DNA from 2 places in the Chromobacterium paludis genome. Region 1 is predicted to be linked to the other one. Evidence: riboswitches for the same ligand, from Rfam matches in the RefSeq annotation. Region 1 holds a riboswitch; the other holds the start of a gene.
The links. A riboswitch is a leader RNA that binds a small molecule or an ion and turns the genes downstream of it on or off. The one in region 1 is predicted to bind cobalamin.
Positions count from the first base shown of each region.

Region 1 (3,399 bases):
CAGACGGAACAGGCGGCCCTGGCTGCGGTATTCCAGGCCGAGTTCGCCATTGATCGAGTTCTCAGGCTGCAGCTTGGGGTTGCCCTGATAAAAACCATCGAACGGGTAATACAGGTCATTAAAGGTAGGCGCCTTGTACGCCGTGCCGTAACCCGCCCGCGCCAGCCAGCCGTCGGCGAAACGGTAACCGTAATCAACCTTGCCCGTGGTCTTGCCGCCAAACTGGTCGTCGTGATCGCGCCGCACGCTGGCCTGAAACAGGTTGGCGCCCCGCTCCAGCTGATAAGTGACAAAGCCGGCATTCTGGCTGCGCGTGGCCTTAGTGAAGACGCTGGTGCTGTCCACTTTCTGCTCATTGTGGCTCGCGCCCAGCGCGAATACGCCCCAGGCGGTGTTCAGATCGTTCTGCCAGCTCCATTCGTTCTGCGTGGTCTGATACAGGCTGTCGCGCCGTCCGCCCGAGGCGTCGCTGAAGGTTTCCTGCTTGTCCTGGCTATGGCTGTAGCGCAGCGTGCTGGTCCAAATATCGGTGATGCGGTTGCGCGACTCCAGGCTTTGCCCGGTGAGGCGGCTGTCGGTCCAGTCCTGGCCGATGGCATGCTGGTCGAAATCGGCGCGGGCAAAGTTCTGGAACAGCCGCAGCGTCAACTCATGGCCCGGCGCCAGCGTCTGCGTCACATTGGCGGTGTAGCTGTCGCGGCGATAGCCATCGTTGTCGGGATTGTACGCGTACAGATTCTTGGAGTTGGTGGCCGAGAAGCCGCTGGATTGCCCGTGGCTCAACTGCACGCTGTAAGCGGTGTCGCCGCTCTTGCCTGCCACGCCGGCGGTCAATTTCCCGGTGTTGCGGCTACCCGCTTCCACGCTGGCATTAAAGCGCGGCGCGCCCGTGCCCTTGCGGGTGAGGATCTGGATCACGCCGCCGATGGCGTCGGCGCCGTACAGGCTGGAGGCCGGGCCACGCAGGATCTCGATGCGCTCCACCTGATCCAGCGGAATATTTTGCAACGCCGTGGTGCCCGTCGTCGCCGACGAGATGCGCACGCCGTCCACCAGCACCACGGTGTGGTTGGCATTGGTGCCGCGCAGGAACACGCTGCTGTTGGCGCCTGGGCCGCCATTGCCGGTGACCATGATCGCCGCCTGGCGCGACAGCACCTGCTGCATGGTTTGCGCGCCGCTTTGTTCGATTTCGTCGCGGGTGATCACGGTGGCGTCGGCCAGGGTCTTGGACAGCGGTTGGGCGATGCGGCTCGCCGTCACGATCACGGGATCGCCGGCAAATTCCGGCTCGTTGGCGGCGTGAGCCGCGGCAATGCAGGCCAGCGCCACGGCAAGGGCGCAGGTTTGAGGCTTGAACATGAAACACACTCCAAGGATGGATGGCTTCCCCGCCAAGGGATATCGTCAGAGTGCGAAGAGGGCTGTGGAACGGGACGCGGCAAGCCGAAACGTCTGTCGGATCGCCTCCCCGCGATACTCCAGTCAACGCCCGGCTTCCGGCCGGGCTTGCAGGCCGGTCTCCGGGCTGGGCCATGCCGGCGACGCGCCTTCCCGTCCCATTGGACAGTGACATCTTGCGTCGCCTGGGCGCGCTTCGCGCCAGGCCTTACCGTTGCGGGGGCAGCGCCGGTTTCTCACCGGCTTCCCGTTTCATCCGCGCGCCTTGCGGCGGGCTGCGGACACCTGCAGGCGGCGATTATAACCCGCCAGGCTTTTGGCGGCACTCGCCACGCAGTAATATGCTTAGAGTCCGCTGATAGCGCACATGCTATCGCTACCGCTTAATCCTCCCTTCGCAGCAGGCCAGACCATGAACAGCAGCCAACCCCTGGATCTTTCCGCCCGTGACGCCGCCCGCGCCCGCCAGGCCACGCTAACCAAACCGCCCGGCAGCCTGGGCCTGCTGGAAGAGCTGGCCTGCCGCTTCGCCGCCTGGCAAGGACGCCCCCAGCCGGCGCCGCTGCGGCCCGCCATCACCGTGTTCGCCGGCGATCATGGCGTCACCGCCGAGGGCGTATCGGCTTTCCCGTCCGCCGTCACCACCGAGATGGTGCGCAACTTCGCCAACGGCGGCGCCGCCATCTGCGTGCTGGCGCGCGCGCTGGACGCGCGGCTGGAAGTGGTGGACGTGGGCGTGGCCGGCGACGTGTCGGCCCTGCCCATCGTCCACGCCAAGGTCCGCGCCGGCAGCCGCAACCTGGCCAAGGAATCGGCCATGAGCACGCTGGAGGTGGAGGCCGCGCTGGAAGCCGGCCGCGCCGCCGCCCGCCGCGCGGTGGAGACCGGTGCCAATCTATTGATCGCCGGCGACATGGGCATAGGCAACACCACGGCTTCGGCCGCGCTGATTTGCCGCCTAACCGGCGCGGCGCCGGAATTGGTGGTGGGCCGCGGCACCGGCATCGACGACGCCGGCCTGGCCAACAAGCTGCGCGTGGTGAAGACCGCGCTGGCGCGGGTGGCCTGGGAAAACCTCAGCGGCCTGGACACCCTGGCCGAGTTGGGCGGGCTGGAAATCGCCGCCATCGCCGGCTTCTATCTGGAAGGCGCGCGCCTGGGCGTGCCCTCGCTGGTGGACGGCTTCATCGCCAGCGCCGCCGCGCTGTGCGCCAAGTCGCTGGAGCCCTCGCTGCACGATTGGCTGTTGGCCAGCCACCGTTCGGCGGAATCTGGACATGCGCTGGCGCTAACCGCGCTGCAGCTGCAGCCGCTGGTGGACCTGGGCATGCGCCTGGGCGAGGGTTCCGGCGCCGCCGTCTGCGTGCCGCTGCTGCAGATGGCAGTGAAGCTGCACCAGGAGATGGCCACCTTCGCCGAGGCCGGCATCAGCGGCAAGTCGGCATGAACCCGTACACGCTGACCCTGCTGCGCCACGGCGACATCGAGCACGATGGCCGGCTGATCGGCCTGACCGACCTGCCGCTGACCGAGCGGGGCCAGCGGCAGCTGGCCGCCAGCTGGGGCCGCCTCAGCAGCCTGGCGCCGGTCACCGCCATCGCCAGCTCGCCCCTGCAGCGCTGCCGCGAGTTCGCGGTCAAGCATGCGCTGGACGGCTCCCTGACGCTGAAAGTGGACCCGCGCTTCGCCGAGATGGACTTTGGGGACTGGGACGGCCAGCCAGTGGCCGAGCTGGAGCAAGCCCACCCCGGCTGGGGGGGAGCGCTGGCGGAAGGCAGGCTGAGCCCGCCCGGCGGGGAGAGCTTCGAGCAATTCCGCACCCGCGTGCTGGGCGGCCTGGCCGAGTGGATGACCGAGGCGCGCGGCAGCCACCGCCTGCTGGTGACCCACGGCGGCGTCATCACCGTGCTGATGGCGGAGCTGTTGGGCACCGAGTTCTCGGTGGCCAAACTGATGACGGTGCAGCGCGGCGGCTTCGCCCAGTTGTCCATGCTGGAA
Region 1 is NZ_CP043473.1:3,410,021-3,413,419, forward strand. It holds gene FYK34_RS16160 (TonB-dependent receptor domain-containing protein) at 1-1,362, opposite strand, end outside; cobalamin riboswitch at 1,498-1,705, opposite strand; gene cobT (nicotinate-nucleotide--dimethylbenzimidazole phosphoribosyltransferase) at 1,814-2,848, shown strand; gene FYK34_RS16170 (histidine phosphatase family protein) at 2,845-3,399, shown strand, end outside.

Region 2 (3,399 bases), 1.5 Mb from region 1:
GCGTATGCGGCTGCGCGGCGCGGCCGCCATCGCGCTGCTGATCCTGCCTTTCACCCTGCTGGCCTGGGCGCTGGCGAAACTGCCGTGGCTGGGCGCCATCGTTCCCATCGTCCTGCTGTATCTGGCCGTCGGCGCTCGGAGCCTGGCCCAGCACGCCGAGGTGGTGCGAAAAGCCCTGGCCGACGGCGACTTGGCCCTGGCCCGCGAACGGGTGGGTTGGATCGTCAGCCGCGACACCAGCGAGCTGGATGAAGCCGGCGTGGCCCGCGCGACGATCGAGTCGGTGCTGGAAAACGGCAGCGACGCCGTCTTCGCCGCGCTGTTCTGGTTTCTGGTTCTGGGCGCGCCGGGCGCGGTGCTGTACCGGCTGTCCAACACGCTGGACGCGATGTGGGGCTACAAGAATGAACGCTATCTGCACTTTGGCTGGGCCGCCGCCCGCTTCGACGACGTGCTGAACTATCTCCCGGCGCGGCTAACCGCCCTCACCTACCTGCTGCTGGGCCATACCGCCAAGGGCTGGCGCTGCTGGCGCGCCCAGGCCCCCACCTGGTACAGCCCCAACGCCGGCCCGGTGATGGCGGCCGGCGCCGGCGCGCTGGGCGTCCGCCTGGGCGGCGGCGCGCGCTATCACGGCCAGTGGAAGGAGCGTCCGCCGCTCGGTTGCGGTCCCACGCCCACGCATGAAGACATAGCCCGCGCGGTGCGGCTGGTCAACCGGGGCATGTGGCTGTGGGCGGCGTTGTCGCTGGCGGCCGCCATCTTGATCGGAGCGATCCATGCTTGAACACGGAGGCGGCCTGCTGCGCGCCGCGGCCGAATACGGCATTCCGGCCGGAGACTGGCTGGACCTGTCCACCGGCGTCAATCCCCATAGCTGGCCGGTGCCGCCGCTGTCTGCCGACAGCTGGCTGCGGCTGCCGCAAAACCATGACGGGCTGGAGGCGGCGGCGGCGGACTATTATGGCAGCGACCAACTGCTGGCCGTCGCCGGCTCGCAACCGGCCATCCAGATGTTGCCCAGGCTGCGCGCGCCCTGCCGCGTCGGCATGCTGGCGCTGTGCTACGCCGAGCACCCGCACCACTGGCAGAAGCGCGGACACCAGCTGTTCCGCCTGTCGCCGGATGAGCTGGCCGCCGGCATCGACCAGTTGGACGTGGTATTGCTGTGCAACCCCAACAACCCCACCGGCGACCGCTTCGACCCGGCCCTGCTGGAAAGCTGGCGGCAGCGGCTGGCCGCGCGCGGCGGCTGGCTGGTGGTGGACGAGGCGTTTCTGGACGCCGCGCCGCAAGACAGCATGCTGCCGCGCATCGGCAAGCCGGGACTGATCGTGCTGCGCTCCATCGGTAAGTTCTTCGGCCTGGCCGGCGCGCGCGCCGGCTTCGTCTTCGGCTGGCCGGAACTGCTGAGGGCGCTGGCCGAAGAGCTGGGGCCGTGGGCGGTGGCTGGTCCGGCGCGCGAGGCGGTAAAGCTGGCGCTGCGCGACACGGCCTGGCAACAGGCGATGCGAACCAGGCTGCGGCGCGACAGCTCCAGGCTGCAACGCTGCCTGGAGCGGCACGGCCTGCCGCCTACCGGCGGCTGCGAGCTGTTCCAGTGGAGCCCCCATGAAAATAGCCTGTCGACGCATCGCTACCTGGCCGGCCGCGGCATCCTGACCCGCTACTTCGAGGCCATCCCCAGCCTGCGCTTCGGCCTGCCCAAAACCGATCAGGACTGGGTGCGGCTGGAACAGGCGCTGACCGACTGGCGACGCTTGTAATCAAAACCATTACTGTTCACAGCCCACCGCTAGTCGCGTATCATCCGCTCCATCATGACGGTGCCCCTCGAGGGTGAAACGGGAACGCGGTGAAACACCGCGGCTGCCCCCGCAACTGTAAGCGCAGAGCCCACGCCAGACGCCACTGATCCATAGCGGTCGGGAAGGCGGCGCCCGGGCGATGACGCGCGAGCCAGGAGACCGGCCGTCATACGTGTCGACGCAAGCAGAAGCCGGACGGGGTGTGCCGGGGGATACGCACAAGCTCCGTCCATGGATACAAGACGGAAGGAAGTGCCCTCGCCTGCGCGACGAGTATCGTCTCCGAGGGCACCATGCAACCATCCACCACTTTGTCTGCGGGCCGCCGCTTGGCGCGCCACGCGCCCATACTCGCCGGACTGATCCTGGCCAATCTTCTGGCCTGGGCCTGGGCGTTCGCCGCTTTCACCGATCACCCGGCCCAGCTCGCCACCGCCCTGCTCGCCTATCTGTTCGGCCTGCGCCACGCGGTGGACGCCGATCACATCGCCGCCATCGACAACACCGTGCGCAAGCTGATGCAGGAAGGCCGCCGACCGTCGGCGGTGGGCCTGTTCTTCTCCGTCGGCCACTCCGCGGTGGTGGTCATCGCCGTCGCCCTGATCGTGTTCGCCGCCACCGCGCTGCAAAGCCGCGTCGCCGGATTCAAGGAGATAGGCGGCGTCATCGGCACCAGCGTGTCGGCTTTCTTTTTGCTGGCCTTGGCGCTGATCAATCTGTCTTCCTTGCGCGCGGTATGGGGCGCTTTCCGCCGCGCCCGCGCCGGCGAAGCCATCTGCGACGAGCAACTGGACCTGCTGCTGAACAACCAGGGCCTGCTCGCTCGCCTGCTGCGCCCCTTGTTCAAGATGGTGACCAAGAGCTGGCATATGTTACCCATCGGTTTCCTGTTCGGCCTGGGCTTCGACACCGCCACCGAGATCGGCCTGTTCGCCATCGCCACCACCCAAAGCGCGCATGGCGTGGCGCTGTGGCACATCATGGTGTTCCCGGTGCTGTTCGCCGCCGGCATGGCGCTGGTGGACACGCTGGACAGCATGATGATGGTGGAAGTGTACGGCTGGGCCTTCATCAAGCCGGTGCGCAAGCTCTGGTACAACCTGACCATCACCTTCGTCTCCGTGGTCGTCGCCGTCGGCATCGGCGGGCTGGAAGCGCTGGGCCTGCTGGTCAACAAGATGCAGCTGTCCGGCGGCGCATGGGACGTGGTGGCGGAGATGAACGAGAACCTGGCCCACTTCGGCTACTTCGTGGTCGGCGTATTCCTGTTCACCTGGCTCGCTTCCGCCGCCATCTACAAATGGAAGCGCTTCGACCAACTGGCCCCGGAGATTCAATGAGAACGCACGACAAACACGTGCTGATGTGCACCGGCCCGCGCTGCACCCCTGACGGCGAGGGCTCGGAGGCGATGTTCCTGCACCTGGGCCGCACCATAGACGCCTGCGAGGGCCTGCGCGCCAAGCGCACCCGCAGCCACTGCTTCGCCGTGTGCAAGGAAGGCCCCGTGATGGTGGTGTACCCGGACGGCGTCTGGTACCGCAAGGTCAACGAAGCCGATGTCGAACGCATCGTCTGTCAGCATCTGCGC
Region 2 is NZ_CP043473.1:663,163-666,561, reverse strand. It holds gene cbiB (adenosylcobinamide-phosphate synthase CbiB) at 1-787, shown strand, start outside; gene cobD (threonine-phosphate decarboxylase CobD) at 780-1,766, shown strand; cobalamin riboswitch at 1,808-1,990, shown strand; gene FYK34_RS03000 (HoxN/HupN/NixA family nickel/cobalt transporter) at 2,102-3,148, shown strand; gene FYK34_RS02995 ((2Fe-2S) ferredoxin domain-containing protein) at 3,145-3,399, shown strand, end outside.
Region 2: it holds a riboswitch for cobalamin, as region 1 does, so the genes downstream of both, FYK34_RS03000 (HoxN/HupN/NixA family nickel/cobalt transporter) here and FYK34_RS16160 (TonB-dependent receptor domain-containing protein) in region 1, are expected to answer to the same signal.